Regions from separate parts of the Mesorhizobium sp. M1428 genome, predicted to be linked through region 1. Evidence: predicted binding sites of a transcription regulator. Region 1 holds the regulator's gene; the other holds the start of a gene.
What was found. The regulator LexA, encoded in region 1, represses DNA repair genes until DNA is damaged. The targets are predictions, from matches to a motif close to TGTTCNNNNTGTGTTCNG.

Region 1 (8,672 bases):
CGGACGCCGCGCTGCCCGGCCTGAAGGTGACAGCATTGACCCGCGTCACCGGCAAGACCGGCGTTGAGATGGAGGCTCTGAGTGCCGTCTCGGTCGCTTGCCTGACCATCTACGACATGGCCAAGGCGGTCGACCGCGCCATGGTCATCTCCGGCATCAGGCTGGTTGAAAAGACCGGCGGCAAATCCGGCGACTACAAGATCACCGGAGGCGGGGCCACCGGGGCAGGCCGATAATGGCGCTGGTCCCGGTTGCCGAGGCGCTCGAGCGCCTGCTGGACGGCGCAGCAGCGCTGCCGGGCGAACGCGCCGCACTGCTGGATGCCGCCGACCGCGTGCTGGCGGAGCCGGTTGTGGCGCTCCGCACCCAGCCGCCGTTCAACGCCTCCGCCATGGACGGCTATGCCGTGCGGGTGGCCGACATCGCGTCCGTACCGGCAAAGCTTTCGGTGGTCGGCATGGCGCCGGCCGGACGCGGCTTTGCCGGAACGGTGCAGCAGCGGCAGGCCGTGCGTATCTTCACCGGCGCGCCGCTTCCCGAAGGTGCCGACACCATCGTCATCCAGGAGAACGTCCGCGATCTCGGCGGCGGTGTCGTAGAAGTGACGGAGCCGACGGTGCAGGGGCGAAACATCCGCCGCCTCGGGCTCGATTTCGCCAAGGGCGATGTCCTGCTGCCCAAAGGCCGCCTGCTCGATCCGGCGGCCTTGTCGCTCGCGGCGTCGGCCAACCATCCCGAGGTCGCCGTGGTCAAGCGGCCGCTGGTCGCCATTATCGCGACCGGCGACGAATTGCTGCCGCCGGGCAGCAATCTTGGCCCCAACCAGATCATCTCCTCCAACGCCTATGGTGTCGCCGCCGCCGCACAGTCGATCGGTGCGCGCGCGCTCGACCTTGGCATCGCGCCGGACCGCAGGGAGGCGATCGCTGCGCTGGTTGAAAAGGCCGTGAAGGCTGGCGCGAACGTCATCGTCACGCTGGGCGGTGCCTCGGTCGGCGACCACGACCTCGTCCATGACGTCCTGACCGGGCAAGGCATGACGCTCGATTTCTGGAAGATCGCCATGCGGCCGGGCAAGCCGCTGATGTTCGGGCGGCTGGGCGACATTCGCTGCATCGGCCTGCCCGGCAATCCGGTGGCAAGCCTGGTCTGCACCCAGCTCTTCCTCAAGCCGCTGCTGGCGCGGCTCGGCGGCCGCGCCTTTCAGCAGGATATACGTCAGGTGCGGCTCGGTGCTGCCATGCCGGCCAACGATCTCAGGCAAGATTATGTGCGGGCTGTTGTCACAGACGATGCCGGTACGCTCGTGGCGACGCCGTTCGGCATCCAGGACTCCTCGATGCTGAAAATGCTGGCCGATGCCAACGGGTTGATCGTCCGCGCGCCGTTCGCGCCTGCCGCGGCGGCGGGCTCCCCCTGCGACGTGCTGATGCTACGCTGAACCTGCCTCACTCCGAGATCAAGGTCCGGGTCAGCGGATGGTCTGGATCGGCCAAACCGTCGATGATGTTGAAATGATGCCGGTCAGGCTCGACCACCGAGCTGGTCGCGGCACCCAGGCCGATCCAGATGTTGGCCAGCAACGCGCTCTGGCGCAGGAATTCGGCGCGCTCGCCGCCGCCGGCCCAGCAGGTCAGGCAGGCCTTGTCCATCGGGCGCAGCAGCACCGGACTTTCGGCCTGCGCCTCGGCCTCATCGATCGCCAGCGTCTCGTTCATGCCGGTGCGCATGATCGGGCGCAAATCGTGCACCCCCGAGATCGACACCACGTGACGAACGCGCCGGACCACTTCGGGCGCCAGCGGCGTCGTCGCCGTAACCATCCGGCTAACAAGATGGCCGCCGGCCGAGTGTCCGGTCAGCATCAGCGGCCCTGCGACCATCGCCGCCGCTGTGCCGATCGCCGCGCCGACTTCCTTGACGATGCCGGCAACGCGTATCTGCGGACAGAGCGTGTAGGACGGCATCGCAACCGCATAGCCGCGATCAACAGCGCCAGCGGCAAGATGCGACCAGAAACTCTTGTCGAATGCCATCCAGTAGCCGCCATGGACGAACACCACGAGTCCCTTGGGCTTGGTGGCCGGCAGGATAAGATCGAGCCGATTGCGTGGCTTATCGCCATAGGCCAAGTCGAGCCGCGCCCTGCCCTCGGTCGAAAGCACGTCGCGGAAAACCCGAGCGGGCTCAACCCAGGCCGCCGGCCAGCGATCGCTGCTGGCTATGTTGGCGCCGTTGGCATAGGCGTTGTCCCAATCGGCAATGTGACGTTCGAACACCCTGCGCCCTCCCCTGGCAATATGGCCTTGCGACGTAGCGTGAGCATCGCGCGGCGCGTCGTCGCCAGCCTCACGGCTCCAGCTCTCGCATCAATCTCAAGTGACAGCCGTCTTGATGGCGAAGCGCGCATCCTTCCATGCACCGGTGCGCAGGATGTCCTCAAGTACTTCGACGGCCTGCCAGACATCGGCATAGCCGACATAGAGCGGGGTGAAGCCGAAGCGCATGGTCGATGGCGCGCGAAAATCGCCGATCACGCCACGTTCGATCAGCGCGCGCATGATCTGGTAGCCATGCTCATGCATGAATGAAATCTGGCTGCCGCGTTTTTCCCCATCGCGCGTGCTTTCGAGCGTGAGCCCGTAAGTGCCGCACTTTGCCTCGACAAGCTCGATGAACAGATCGGCCAGCGCGATGCTCTTCTTGCGCACCGCCGTCATGTCGACATCGTTCCAGATGTCGAGCGCGCCCTTAAGCGTGCGCATCGACAGGACCGGCTGCGTGCCGCACAGAAACCGGCGGATGCCGGTGCCGGCCGCATAGCCTGGCTCGAAGGCGAAGGGCCGTGCATGGCCCCACCAGCCGGTGAGCGGCTGCTGGATGTCGGCAAGATGCCGCTCAGCCGCATAGATGAAAGCAGGCGCGCCCGGGCCGCCATTCAGATATTTGTAGGTGCAGCCAACGGCAAAATCGGCGTTTGCCTTGTCGAGCTCGACTGGCATCGCTCCAGCGGTGTGGCAGAGATCCCAGACGATCATCGCCCCGGCTTCCTGGGCTCTGCGCGTCAGCGCCGGCATGTCGCGCAGTTCGCCCGACTTGTAGTTGACGTGGTTGACCAGCACCACAGCGGTGCGTTCGTCGATCAGCTCTTCGATGCTCGGCGCGTCGACCCCCGAGAGGCGCAGCAGCGTATCCTTTCGCGTCGAAGCCACACCCTCAGCCATGTAGAGGTCCGTCGGAAAACTATCGCCCTCGGCGACGATGACCTGCCGCTCCGGTCGCATGGCCATGGCGGCGTGCAGCAGTTTATAGATGTTGACCGACGTCGTGTCGCAGACCACCGTCTGGCCGGCCGCGGCACCGATCAGGCGCCCGAGCTGGTCGCCAAGTTCAAGCGGCATGTTGAACCAGCCGGCCGTGTTCCATGCGCGGATGAGATCATGCGACCATTCTTCGGTCGCGGCCTTGCGCAATTCATCGAAAGCGGCACGTGAAGCAGCTCCTAGCGAATTGCCGTCGAGATAGATCACTCCTTGCGGCAACACAAAGCGGTCGCGCATCGCGCGCAGCGGATCTGCGGCATCCATCGCCTTTATGGCCGCGAGATCGGGAATTCCTGTCATGATTTGCCTGCTCCCCCAAAATTCAATGCAACGCCGGATACGCATCGACTGTTCTTCCATCACCTGGTTGCGCGCAGGAAGGCTCCACCGGCGAGAAGCAGCCTAACCAGGCGGTGGAAACCAGGACTTAACCCGAGGTTGGCGTTTTGAGTTCGTTTCGTTCACGGTGCATTGACCAAACCGCACACTCGATAGGGGTTCACTTCCGTGCCCTCCGCCGACCGACGGCCGATGCCAATGTGGCCTTCCGGGAAGCCAGAAGGGCGCAAACGAAAGCAGAATCAAGGCGATGAGGCTCGCGACGGTGAAAGTGGGGTACCCCGGTTAGGGGACGTCGTTTGTTTCCCGAGCCTTAACGCATTCATTAAACTTTAAACAGTTGCGGAACACAACTGGAACAGATAGTGTTTGTTCTGGGTTTGTTTTTCTGATTCTGTTGGGGGTCGCTATGCTGACACGCAAACAACACGAACTGCTTATGTTCATCCACGAAAGATTGAAGGAAAGCGGTATCCCGCCTTCCTTCGACGAGATGAAGGAAGCGCTCGACCTGGCTTCCAAATCGGGAATCCACCGGCTGATTACGGCACTGGAGGAGCGCGGCTTCATTCGCCGTTTGCCCAACCGGGCCCGTGCGCTGGAGGTGCTGCGCCTGCCTGACTCGATCGCCCCCGGCCTCAATGCGGCACGCAAGTTCTCGCCGAGTGTCATCCAGGGCAGTCTTGGGCAAGGCGGTCCGCGGCAAGGCAAGCCGACATCGTCGCGCGTCCCTGCGGCCGGAAATGACGACGATGTCGTCGCCGCCGTTTCGATCCCGGTGATGGGCCGCATCGCCGCCGGTGTGCCGATCGACGCCATCCAGCACCAGACGCATTCGATTTCGGTGCCGCCGGATATGATCATGGGCGGCGAGCATTATGCGCTCGAGGTCAAAGGCGATTCGATGATCGAGGCTGGCATTTTCGACGGCGACACGGTGATCATCCGCAATGCCGATACGGCGAGCCCCGGTGAGATCGTGGTGGCACTGGTCGACGAGGAGGAAGCGACGCTGAAGCGGTTCCGCCGCAAGGGCGCTTCGATCGCCCTGGAAGCCGCCAATCCGGCCTACGAGACGCGCATCTTCGGACCAGACAGGGTCAAGGTGCAAGGCAAGCTCGTCGGACTGATCCGCCGCTACTGAGTTCCGCCCTTGGCGCCGGCTTTGGGTTTGTCGGCCCTGCGGTATGGCGGCAGGCCCCGTGCCGCGCGTGAAAATTTCCGCTGCACGTGCCAGGGCCGGTATGATTTTTCGACCGCGAAACGGATTTCGGCGCGTGTTGCAGCTTGTGGATCGAAATAGACGGCGGCACTTCCCGCGCGCGCCAGTTGCCGTTTGGTGACGACGAGGACCAGCCGGTCGTAGTAGCAGGGGTTATGGGCGGTGGCGTCGTCGATGACGATCAAACTGGCAAAGGCGCAGGCTGGCCGCGCAGTATCGCGGTCCTTGGCTTGTGCGATGATCGCGCCGGATGGATGCCTGGCAAGGCAGAGGCCGTCCGTGCAAATGAACGGCATACCCGGCGGTAGGTCGGCCGGATCGGCAATGTCGAATTGCGGATCGTTCTTTCCAGGTGTTTCCGGCGCGACGATAGCCTCTGATGTGAGCGCGCGTTTCCAGTTGTCGATGGTGAACTCATTCGGGCGTGCCCGGTTGACCGCGAGTTCACCGCTGTCGATCGGCAGCGCGACCAACCGTGCGTCCTCCGAGATCAATACATCGGGTACGCGCGTCTGGGTTGTCGTTAGCAAGCCGGCGAGCGCAAAAGGAAGTGCCGCCAGCCGCAACCAGGTCGTCGCCATGCTGGCAATGACAAGGGCGATCGTCACCAAAAGGACGGATCTCAGCGAAATCAGCCCAACCGCATCGATTGGCGAGCGCTCGGAGATCCACCCGGACAGGGCGATCATCGCCGTCAGCCCCTTGCCCATCACGTATAGGAAAGGCCCATCCGCGCCGAACGGCATCGCCAGCGCACTGAGGACGGCGAAGGGCATGACGACCAGTGAGACGATGGGCATGATGGCCAGATTGGCCAACAGGCTGAGCGGCGCCACGCGCTGGAAATGCCATATGGCGAAAAGCGCCGTGGCGCTCCCTGCAATGATTGAGGTCATCGCCAGGCCGCCCATGCCCAGCAGGACCTTTCGCGTGGCGAGGCGTAGCGGCGACCGCCGCGGCGGCGGCGTGGTGGCCCTGCCGGCGCGGTAGTCGGACCAGCCGGCATAGGCGCCGACAAGGGCCGCCGTCGCGGCGAAGGACATCTGGAAGCTCGGACCGACCACCTCGTGTGGCGACACCAGAATGACCGCGATGGCCGAGATCGCCAGGTTGCGCATGGTGAGCGCGGCCCGGTCGAACAGCACGGCGATAAGCATCACCGCCAGCATGATGAAGCTGCGTTCGGCCGCTACCACAATGCCGGAAAAGACGAGGTAGGCCGCAATCGAAAAAAGCGCGGCGGCCGCGGCATATTTCTTGACCGGCCGTCGCGATGAGAAATCGGGAAACAGCGCAAAGGCGCCGCGTAGCAGCGCCATGATGGTGCCGGCGACCAACGCCATATGCAGCCCCGAGATAGAGATGATGTGATAGATGCCTGTACGCCGCATCGCTTCGTTGATCTCCTCGGGAATGCCGGCGCGCACGCCGACGATCAGCGCAGCAGCAATCTCGCCCTCGGCGCCGCCGATGCGGCTGCGGATATGGTCGGCGATGGATTCGCGCGCGTCTTCGATCGCAGAAGAAAGCCGCGCGGCAAGCGGCATGCTGCCCGACGACACGACTTTCGGATTGCCGAGAAAAAAGCCGCTGCCGCCGATACCGGCGAAATAGCTGTCGAAGGAGAAATCATAGCTGTCGGGCCGCACCGGCCCGGTCGGCGGCAGCAGCCGCACATAGCCGGCGATCTCGGAACCGGCGGTCAGCTCAGCCGGTATTTTCATCGCCGAAACGCGGACCCGTTCCGGCATGTAACGCAGTGTCGGCCTGGCGGTTGAGATCACATCGATCGTCAGCCTGATGCGGCCGCTCGCCATGGGCTCGTACGATACGACGCGACCCGTCAGCCGCGTCGAGATTTCGGAACCGAGCATATGCGTCCCGACACGCCAGGTCTCGAACTTGGCGGCAAGCACGCCAAGCGCGCAGAGCAACGCCACTATGAAGCACAGGCGCGTCCTGGGCCATGACCGCGAGACGACGGCACAAAGGGCTGCCAAGGCGACGATAGCGATCGGCTGTGGGAAGGCCGGCTCGGCCGCCATCGCGAAATACACGACCACCCCGCATGCGAGGAACACCGGCACCAGCAGGAAGGCGATGCCGCGGTCGAGTTCCAGGCCGGCCGCCGAGGTTATGCTATTGCGGATACGGGACGGTGACGGGAGGCGGAAGCGACGGCGTAGGCGCACGATGGGCTCGCCCGCGGGCACGGGAACCGTTGCGGGGTCGCTGGCCGGCAGCGACGGAGCATCAAAGCGCGGAGCGGGCAGCAATGCCGGTGCCGGAAGGACAGGCAGGGGAGCGGCAAACAGCAAGCGTTCGCTGACGCCGCTGCCAGCGTCCTCGCCCTCGCCCGCACCACGGCCTCGCACAGCCATCGGGTCTGCCCCTTGCGCCCTCGACCTCCTATGCTACATGAACGCGCAACGCGCGAAAGTCCGCAAACCCACTTCCTTCGCCCGCCTGAGAGTTCCATGCCCGATAAGGTCGTCACCCGTTTTGCCCCCTCGCCCACCGGCTATCTGCACATTGGCGGCGCGCGCACGGCGCTGTTCAACTGGCTGTATGCCAAGCACACAGGCGGCACGATGCTGCTGCGCATCGAGGACACCGACCGCGAGCGCTCCACCGATGCGGCAACCGCGGCCATTCTCGACGGGCTTTCCTGGCTTGGCCTGACATGGGACGGCGAGCCGGTGTCGCAGTTCGAGCGTGCGCCGCGCCATCGCGAGGTGGCCGAGGAGCTCGTTCGCACGGGCAAGGCCTATTATTGTTATGCGACGCCTGCCGAGCTGGAAGCAATGCGCGAGAGCGCACGGGCCAAGGGGCTGCCTCCCCGCTATGACGGACGCTGGCGCGACCGCGACCCGTCGGAGGCGCCGCCCGGCGCCAAGGGGGCGATCCGCATCAAGGCGCCGACAGACGGCGAGACGGTGGTACATGACCGCGTCCAGGGCGACGTGCGCTTTCCCAACAAGGATCTCGACGATTTCATTATTCTGCGCTCGGACGGCAATCCAACCTACATGCATGCCGTCGTCGTCGACGATCACGACATGGGCATCACCCACATCATCCGCGGCGACGATCATTTGACCAACGCCGCACGCCAGACCGTAATCTACCAGGCCATGGGCTGGGAGGTGCCGTCGATGTCGCATATCCCGCTGATCCACGGTGCCGACGGCGCCAAGCTGTCGAAGCGGCACGGTGCGCTTGGCGTCGAGGCCTATCGCGCCATGGGCTACCTGCCGGAGGCGCTGCTCAACTATCTGGCGAGGCTTGGCTGGAGCCACGGCGACGATGAGATCATGTCGATCGCCGACATGATCGCATGGTTCGACATTGGCGACGTCAACAAGGGCGCCGCCCGTTTCGACTTCGCCAAGCTCGAGGCGCTTAATGGCGTGCATATGCGCCGGATGAACGACACCGCGCTGCTCGACATCTTCGTCGCCACTCTGCCCTATCTCGAAGGCGGCCCGGCAATCGCCGCGCGCCTCGACGACGGACGCAGGGCGCAACTGCTTGCCGCTTTGCCGGGCCTGAAGGAGCGCGCCAAGACGCTGGTCGAACTTGTTGAAGGGGCTGCATTCCTGTTCGTCGAGCGGCCGCTGCCGGTCGACGAGAAGGCGGCGGCGCTACTCAGCGGTGAGGCGCGCGCGATCCTGCAGGGCGCTCATGCGGCACTAGCCATGGTGTCGGACTGGTCTGCCGCCTCAGCGGAAGCCGCGATCCGCGACTATGCGCAGGCAGGCGGCCATAAACTCGGCGCCGTGGCCCAA
Region 2 (8,672 bases), on a different contig from region 1:
CCGCGTAGGCCGCCAGGTCGAGAATGCTGCGTTTCAGTCTTGAAATGATGGCGTCGGCGGCCAGTTTCGGCAGGATCAGCCGGCTGGTAAGCGCAGCGCAGAAGATACCAAGCACGATTTCCGCGCAGCGCGCCACGGCGAGATCGATGACGAGGTGCGGCTGGCCGAAAGCCGGCAGGCCGATGATCATCGCGGTGTAGCCGGCAAGCGCCGCGCCATAGGCCTCCGGATTGCGTAGCAGCGACGAGACCAGCGTGCAGATGCCGATCCAGACGGCAAGAACTGCAACCAGCAACCACGAGTTGGCACCGAAGACAGTGGTAATGCCGATCGCCGCCAGCGCGCCGGCAAGCGTGCCGAGGAGACGATAAAACCCCTTCGCCAGCACCATGCCGGCGACCGGCTGTGCGACGATGAACACCGTCATCATCGCCCATTGCGGGTGGTCGAGCTTCAGCGCATAGGCGGCCAAAAGCGCGATGAGGCCGGCCGAAACGGTGCGCAGGGCAAAGATCCAGTCCGAGCGCGTCGGCCGCGTCAGGCCAGCGATCCGCGTGCCGATATCGTCCTTCAGCCGCGCCCAGGTCAAGTGCTCGTCTCCAGCTCAGAAGGCCAAGCTAGCGGCGGGAGCTCAGATATCCAGCACTTCCGTCTCGGCGAATTCCGCGCGTTCCTGGATGAAGCGGAAGCGGGCCTCGGGCTTGGTGCCCATCAGGGCGTCGACAGCATCCTTTGTCGCCGCCTCGGCGTCGATCACATCGACCCGCAGCAGCGTGCGCTTTTTCGGGTCCATGGTGGTTTCCTTGAGCTGAGCAGCCATCATTTCGCCCAGCCCCTTGAAGCGGCCGATTTCGACCTTGCCGCGCCCGGTGAATTCGGTGCGCAGGAGTTCGTCCTTATGCGCATCGTTGCGGGCATAGGCGACCTTGCCGCCTTGCCGGATCGAATACAGCGGCGGCACCGCCAGATAGAGATGGCCGCCGCGGACCAGGCTTGGCATCTCCTGGTAGAAGAAGGTGATCAGCAGCGAGGCGATATGGGCGCCGTCGACGTCGGCATCGGTCATGATGATAACCCGATCGTAACGCAGGTCCTCGTCGCGATATCTCGAGCGCGTACCGCAGCCAAGCGCCTGGATGAGGTCGGATATCTGCTGGTTGCCGGCCAGCTTGTCGCTGCCGGCGCTGGCGACGTTGAGGATCTTGCCGCGCAGCGGCAGCACCGCCTGGCTGGCGCGGTCGCGCGCCTGCTTTGCCGAACCGCCGGCCGAATCGCCCTCGACGATGAAGAGCTCGGCACCGGCGGCGGCATTCTGCGTGCAGTCGGCGAGCTTGCCGGGCAGGCGCAGCTTGCGCACCGCACTCTTGCGCGACACTTCCTTTTCCTGGCGGCGGCGCACCCGCTCGTCGGCGCGCGCGATCACCCATTCGAGCAGTTTCGACGCTTCCTGCGGATTATCGGCCAGCCAGTGGTCGAACGGGTCGCGGATAGCGCTTTCGACGATGCGGATCGCCTCGATCGTCGCCAGCCTGTCCTTGGTCTGGCCGACGAATTCCGGCTCGCGGATGAACACCGATAGCATGCCCGCTGCAGAGATCATCACATCCTCGGAAGTGACGATCGAGGCGCGCTTGTTGCCGACTAGATCGGCGTAGGCGCGCAAGCCGCGCGTCAGGACGTTGCGGAAGCCGGCCTCATGCGTGCCGCCTTCGGCGGTCGGAATGGTGTTGCAATAGGAATTGATAAAACCGTCGCCGCCGAACCAGGTCACGGCCCATTCGAGCGAGCCGTGACCGCCCTGCTTCTCGCTCTTGCCGGCGAACATTTCACGGGTCACCTGGAATTCGTCGCCGAGCGAGGCTTTCAGATAGTCCTTGAGGCCGCCCGGAAAATGGAATTCTGCCTTGGCCGGCGTCGTGTCCTTTTCCTTGATCAGCGAGGGATCGCAGGTCCAGCGGATTTCGACACCGCCGAACAGGTAGGCCTTTGACCGCGCCATGCGGTAGAGCCGGGCCGGCTCGAACGCAGCACCCTTGCCGAAAATCTGCTCGTCTGGATGGAAGCGGATCTTCGTGCCGCGGCGATTGTGCACCTCGCCGAGCTGCTCAAGGCCGGTCACCGGAACGCCTCGCGAGAAGCGCTGGCGATAGAGCTTGCGCCCAATCGCGACCTCGACCTCGAGATGGTCGGACAGTGCGTTGACCACGGAAACGCCGACACCGTGCAGACCTCCCGAAGTTTCGTAGACCTTGCTGTCGAACTTGCCGCCTGAATGCAGCGTCGTCATGATGAGTTCGAGCGCCGGCTTCTTGAATTTCGGGTGCGGATCGACCGGAATGCCGCGGCCATTGTCGGTAACGGACAGGTATCCATCGGCGGAAAGCTCGACATCGATGAAGGTCGCATGGCCGGCGACCGCCTCGTCCATCGAATTGTCGATGACCTCGGCAAACAGATGGTGCATCGCCTTGTCGTCGGTGCCGCCAATGTACATGCCCGGGCGCCGTCGCACCGGCTCCAGCCCCTCCAGCACCTCGATGTCGGCGGCACTGTAGCTCTCGCTGGCGTCGCGGGGCGCCGGCCGCTTCGCCGCCTGCACCAGCGGGTCGGCCGGGCGCGCGGCGGCGCGAGCCGGTTGCGGCTGCTTGTCCAATTTGGCGAAAAGATCGTTGTTGTCGTCCATGCCGGTCCTGGATTCCGATGCTGCGAATCACCACCCGATACTGCCACGCTTTTCGCGGGCAGGCGACGGAGGTTCCTGTTACGTTCGAGGATAGAGCCTCTTACTGCAAAACCATTCGACAACCAAGCGGCGGAAATGGGGTCGAAGCCTAGAGCATCGACGCTTTATAAACCTTGTCCGAAGGTTACGCCGCAAGGTTGGCTGAAAAACGAGATCCGCGAACTGTCGCTGACCTAGAATGCAGCGGAACCCTCAAGAGGCTGTCGCTTAAGCATGTTGGATTACAGTTCGCTCCTGCTCGCGGCGGCGCTGTCGGGCACGTGCCTCAGCATCACCATGTTTGCGATCTGGTTCACCGCGCCACAGGCACGCTTTGTGCTGACGGTGGCGTGCGGCATTCTCGTGCTCGTCGCACATGTAGTGTTGTTCTGGCATTACACCAGGGATCCAAGCGCCTGGCTTTGCCAGATCGTGCTTGCGCTTCTCAGCCTCGGTTTTCTGATTATCTGCCTGTCGGCCATGCAATATCTCGGCATGCGCGACTACAGGCGCGCCATCTTGCCGACCTTGCTTGCGATGGCTGTTTGCGCGGGCGCGACATATCTTGGGTTTGATGGCGTCGGATTTATTGTCACCTACGCGACGGTAACGGCGCTGCTCTCGCTCATCGGAGCGATGTTCTGGATTGAGGGTGGTCACGATCGCCGGATATTGCTGGTCGTCTCGTTCCTGAGCGGCGTCTGTGCCCTGTCGTTCGGACTTTGCGGCGCGGTCTTGTTGGTCAAGGGCCAATGGGTGCTCGGTGTAGCACCGGACAATTGGGCCGAGCGGGTGAATTCCGTCGTAGCCGTCGCCTGCATGACCGGGCTCGGCGCATTGACGCTCTCCCTGCACCATTTGCAGGCGCAGATCGAATTGAAGGCCGAAACGATGACCGATCCATTGACCGGGCTGATGAACCGGCGGGCGTTGACGGCACTCTACGGCGAGCGGGTCTTCGGTCCGTTCATGTCCGTCGCCATGTTCGACCTCGACCATTTCAAGAGGACGAACGACGTATTCGGTCACCCGGTCGGCGACCAGGTTCTGCGCCGCTTTGCCGCCGTCATCAGGAAATACGCCAGAACCGGCGTCGACGCCTTCCGGTTGGGCGGCGAGGAATTCGTCCTCGTCATGTCGCGGATGACGGAAGAGAAGGCCTATGATGTTGCGAGCAAGATCAGCGTCGCCTTCGGCACGGAAGTCGTGGCCACCCAACTTGGTCCGTTGCGAAGCACAGTCAGCGGCGGCATCGGCTTTGGCGGAACAAGCGGCACCGGTCTCGACGATGTGCTGGCCGAAGCCGACGCAGCACTCTATGCGGCAAAGCGCGCCGGGCGAAATCGCGTCGTCGCCCGGGACCGCGCGAGCAAGGCCGACGAGCCGGCCTTGCGTTCTGCCTGATTGGGATTTCTATCTTCTTGTTAGACCCATGATCTTGTCCGAAAACCGGATTGCCTTTTCGGAATCATGATCTACTCCGCTGCGCCCAGATATTCCGACAGCGGCGGACAGGAGCAGACAAGGTTGCGGTCGCCGGCGACGTTGTCGATGCGTGACACCGGCGGCCAGTATTTTGCCGCCGTATCGGCATCGCCGGCGGGGTAGGCCGCTTCCAGACGGGAATAGGGATGGGTCCACTGGCCGGCCAATGCCTCGGCGGCGGTGTGCGGGGCGTTGACCAGAGGATTGTCGGCCAACGGCCATTCGCCCCTCGCCACCTTGGCTGCCTCGCCGGCTATGGCGATCATCGCCTCGCAGAAGCGATCCAGCTCGCGCTTGGGCTCGGACTCGGTCGGCTCGACCATCAGCGTGCCGGCCACCGGGAATGACATGGTCGGCGCGTGGAAGCCATAGTCGATCAGCCGCTTGGCGATGTCGTCGACGCTGATGCCGGCGCTGTCCTTGAGCACGCGGGTGTCGAGGATGCATTCATGCGCGACGCGTCCGTTGCGCCCCTTGTAAAGCAGGGGGAAATACTCGCCAAGCCGGGTCGCCACATAGTTGGCGGAGATGATCGCCGTCTCGGTCGCTTGCTTCAGGCCGGAAGCGCCCATCATGCGAATATACATCCAGGTGATCGGCAGGATGCAGGCACTGCCGAACGGTGCCGCCGCCACGGCATGGGCCGAGCCTTCGGTGACGTGGCCGGGCAGATATGGCTTCAGGTGCGCCTTGACGCCGATCGGTCCGACGCCAGGGCCGCCGCCGCCATGCGGGATGCAGAAAGTCTTGTGCAGGTTCATGTGGCAGACGTCGGCGCCGATATCGCCGGGACGGGCGAGACCGACCAGCGCGTTCAGGTTGGCGCCGTCGAAATAGACCTGGCCGCCATGGCTGTGGACGAGGGCACAAAGGTCGCGCGCGCCTTCCTCGAAGACGCCATGCGTCGAAGGATAGGTGAACATCAGCGCCGCAAGGTTGTGCGCATGCTCGGCCGCTTTGGCTTGCAGGTCGGCCATGTCGATATTGCCGTCTTCGGTGCAGCGCACGACGACGACGCTCATGCCGGCCATGGCCGCGCTTGCCGGATTGGTGCCATGCGCCGAGGACGGGATCAGGCAGACGGTGCGATGGCCTTCGCCGCGCGACAGATGATAGCCGCGAATGGCGAGCAGCCCGGCATATTCGCCCTGGCTGCCGGCATTGGGCTGCAGGGTCACCGCGTCGAAGCCAGTGATCTCCGCCAGCCAGCCTTCCAGCTCCTCGATCATGGCGCGATAGCCTATCGAATGGTTTGCCGGGGCGAAGGGATGCAGGTTGGCGACATCAGGCCAACTCACCGGCATCATTTCGGCGGCGGCGTTGAGCTTCATGGTGCAGGAGCCGAGCGGGATCATGGCGCGGTCAAGCGCCAGGTCCTTGTCGGCCAGCCGGCGCAGGAAGCGCATCATGTCGGTTTCCGAGTGGTTTTCGCGGAAGACGGGCTGGGTGAGGAACTCCTTGCCACGCGGTTTTCCTGGCATGGAACTGCCGGCGGCAACGCCGGCCTTGGCGCCGAAAAGTGCTGCGATTGCCTCCAGATCGGCTTCGGTGGAGGTCTCGTCAAAGCTGATGCCGACATGGTCGGCGTCGATGACGCGCAGCAGCCGGCCCGTCTTTTCTGCGGCGGCGGCAATCGCGCCGGCTCTGCCCTCCACTTCCACGGTCACCGTGTCGAAGCGGCTGTCGCCGAGCACCGAAACGCCCGCTGCCTTGAGGCCGGCAGCCAGGCGGTTGGCCAGCGTGTGGACGCGGCCGGCAATCGCCTGCAGCCCGGCAGGGCCGTGCCAGATCGCATAGGCCGTCGCCATATTGGCGAGCAGCGCCTGTGCGGTGCAGATGTTGGAGGTCGCCCTGTCGCGGCGGATATGCTGTTCGCGTGTCTGCAAAGCGAGGCGGTAACCGGGACGGCCCTTGCTATCCGTCGACTGGCCAACGAGCCGGCCGGGCATCAGCCGAGTCAGCCTGTCGGAGACGGCGCAATAGGCGGCGTGCGGCCCGCCAAAGCCCATCGGCACGCCAAAACGCTGCATCGGGCCGACGGCGATGTCGGCGCCAAGCCTGGCCGGCGCATCGGTCAGCGTCAGGCCGAGCGGGTCGGCGATGAAGACGACCAGCGCGCCGGCAGCACGGGCCTTGTCGATCGCTGCCTTGTGATTGCCGTACACGCCGAATGTATCGGGCCAGGAGACCAGCAGGGCGGCGGTGTTGTCGTCGATCACCTCGCCGTCCACCTCGATGCCAAGCGGCTCGGCACGGGTGCGCACGACGTCCAGCGTCTGCGGGTGCGGCGTGCCGGCCAGTGCCACCTTGGTGCGCTTGTCGCGATGATGGCGCAGCGCGATGCCGACAGCTTCGGCCACCGCCGTCGCCTCGTCGAGCAGCGAGGCCGACGCCACCGGCAGGCCGGTCAGTTCCGTCACCAGCGTCTGGAAATTGAACAGCATTTCCAGCCGGCCCTGGCTGATCTCGGCCTGGTAAGGCGTGTAAGCGGTATACCAGGCCGGGTTCTCGAACAGGTTGCGCTGGATCACCGGCGGCACATGGACGCCATGATAGCCGGTACCGATGAAGCTCTTCAGCACCGTGTTCTTTGCCATCGTCGCCGCGAGCTCGGTCAGCGCTTCCGCTTCGCTTGCGGGCGCGGGCAGGGCCAGCGGCCGGTCGAGCCGGATCGACTTCGGCACTGCCTGGCTGATCAGCGTCTCGACCGAAGGAACGCCGATCGTCGCCAGCATGGCTCTGACGTCATGGAGGCCCGGGCCGATATGGCGAGCCGAGAAGGGATAGGGTGCTGCGGTCATCTTCCTGGTCCTGCTATCAACCAATATGGGCTTTGTAAGCGGCTTCATCGAGGAGCCCGTCGAGCTGGCTTTCATTGGCCAGCTTCATCTTCCACAGCCAGCCGTCGCCGGTTGCCGCCGAATTGACGAGCGAAGGATCCGATGACAGCGCGGTGTTGGCCTCGGTGATCTCGCCGTCGACCGGCGCGTAGACATCCGATGCGGCCTTGACCGATTCGACCACTACGGCGGTGTCACCCTTGGCCAGTTTTCTGCCCAATTCCGGCAGCTCGACAAAGACGAGGTCGCCGAGCTGCTGCTGTGCGTAGTCGGTGATACCGACCGTGGCGATGCCGCCCTCGACGCGCAGCCATTCGTGATCTTCGGTGAAATAGGTCTTTGCCATTGAAATCATCCTTTGCGGTAGCGATGGGGCGTGAAGGGCAAGGGGTGGATGTCGACCGGGATTTTCGTCCCGCGGACATCGGCGAACAGTTTTGCGCCGGATTTGGCAAGCGGCGTCTGGACGTAGCCCATTGCGACCGGATGACCGGCCGAGGGGCCGAAGCCGCCTGAGGTGACATGGCCGGCAGGGTTGCCGTCAGTATCGAAAAGGGCAGCGCCGGCGCGCACCGGCTGGCGGCCTTCCGGCTTCAGGCCGACGCGTTTTTGCGCCGGGCCGCGCTCCAGGATGGCGCGCAGCGCATCGGCGCCGATGAAGGCGCCAGAGGCGCGCACCTCCTTGGGAATGGCCCACATCAGCCCGGCGCTGGCCGGATCGATCTCCGGCGTAATGTCCAGCCCATGCAGGCACAGTCCGGCTTCCAGCCGCAGGCTGTCGCGGGCGGCAAGGCCGACCCATATCACGCGCTCGTCCTCGAGCAGCTTGGCGACGAGGTTTCTTGCATCTGCTTCCGGCAGGCCGATCTCGAAGCCGTCTTCGCCGGTATAGCCGGACCGGCTCATGAACCATTTTTCGCGCGGCTCGATGCCGTGCATGAACACCAGCGAACCGGTCTCGATGCCGGCGCGGGAAAGGGCAGCCCACGCCTCGGGGCCCTGGATAGCCAGGAAGACGCGGTCGAGTGCGTCCACCTTCACGTCGAAATCGCCCTCTGCATCGAAATCCCCGGCCAGTGCGCGCAGATGTTTTTCGTCGGCGGCGGCGTTGCCGGCATTGGCGACCATCATGAAGCGCTCGGCGCCGAGCCTGGTGACGATCAGATCGTCGAGTATCCCGGCCGCCTCATTGAGGAAGAACGTGTATTTGGACTGGGAAACCTCAAGCGCGCCGGCGTCGAACGGGCAGGCGCGGTTCAGAAGCGCTGCTGCCCCCGGACCGCTGATTTCGAACAGCTTCATGTGCGAGATGTCGAACAGGCCGGCATGCTCGCGGCTGTGCAGATGCTCTTTCATCACACCGGCCGGATAGGTCAGCGGCATCGACCAGCCGGCGAAGGCGCCAAAGCGCGCACCGGCTGCCATGTGCAGATCTTCGAGGGGAAGGTGTTTGGTGTCGTCGCCCGTCATGTCATCTCCAGAGTCGCACGCAAGCGGCCGCGAATAGCGACCAGTCCGTGCCCCTCTGTCTGAAGCCTGAGAGACTCGCGCCCCGTAACTCTGTCGGCAGCGCTTACACCTTCGGCGCGGGGGCAAGCCCCGACTTTCCAGAGTGTCTTTCCCGT

Region 2: the regulator LexA is predicted to act here: its motif matches at 2,754-2,771, upstream of parE (DNA topoisomerase IV subunit B).

The regions. Positions count from the first base shown of each region.
Region 1 is NZ_JAMYKT010000005.1:156,349-165,020, forward strand. Features, by position in the region: gene moaC (cyclic pyranopterin monophosphate synthase MoaC) at 1-236, shown strand, start outside; gene NKG60_RS09605 (molybdopterin molybdotransferase MoeA) at 236-1,441, shown strand; gene NKG60_RS09610 (hormone-sensitive lipase) at 1,449-2,279, opposite strand; gene kynU (kynureninase) at 2,376-3,623, opposite strand; gene lexA (transcriptional repressor LexA) at 4,072-4,806, shown strand; gene NKG60_RS09625 (ComEC/Rec2 family competence protein) at 4,800-7,265, opposite strand; gene gltX (glutamate--tRNA ligase) at 7,362-8,672, shown strand, end outside.
Region 2 is NZ_JAMYKT010000025.1:42,200-50,871, reverse strand. Features, by position in the region: gene NKG60_RS26085 (FUSC family protein) at 1-589, opposite strand, end outside; gene parE (DNA topoisomerase IV subunit B) at 632-2,683, opposite strand; gene NKG60_RS26075 (GGDEF domain-containing protein) at 2,957-4,126, shown strand; gene gcvP (aminomethyl-transferring glycine dehydrogenase) at 4,198-7,008, opposite strand; gene gcvH (glycine cleavage system protein GcvH) at 7,025-7,393, opposite strand; gene gcvT (glycine cleavage system aminomethyltransferase GcvT) at 7,399-8,517, opposite strand; glycine riboswitch at 8,666-8,672, opposite strand, start outside.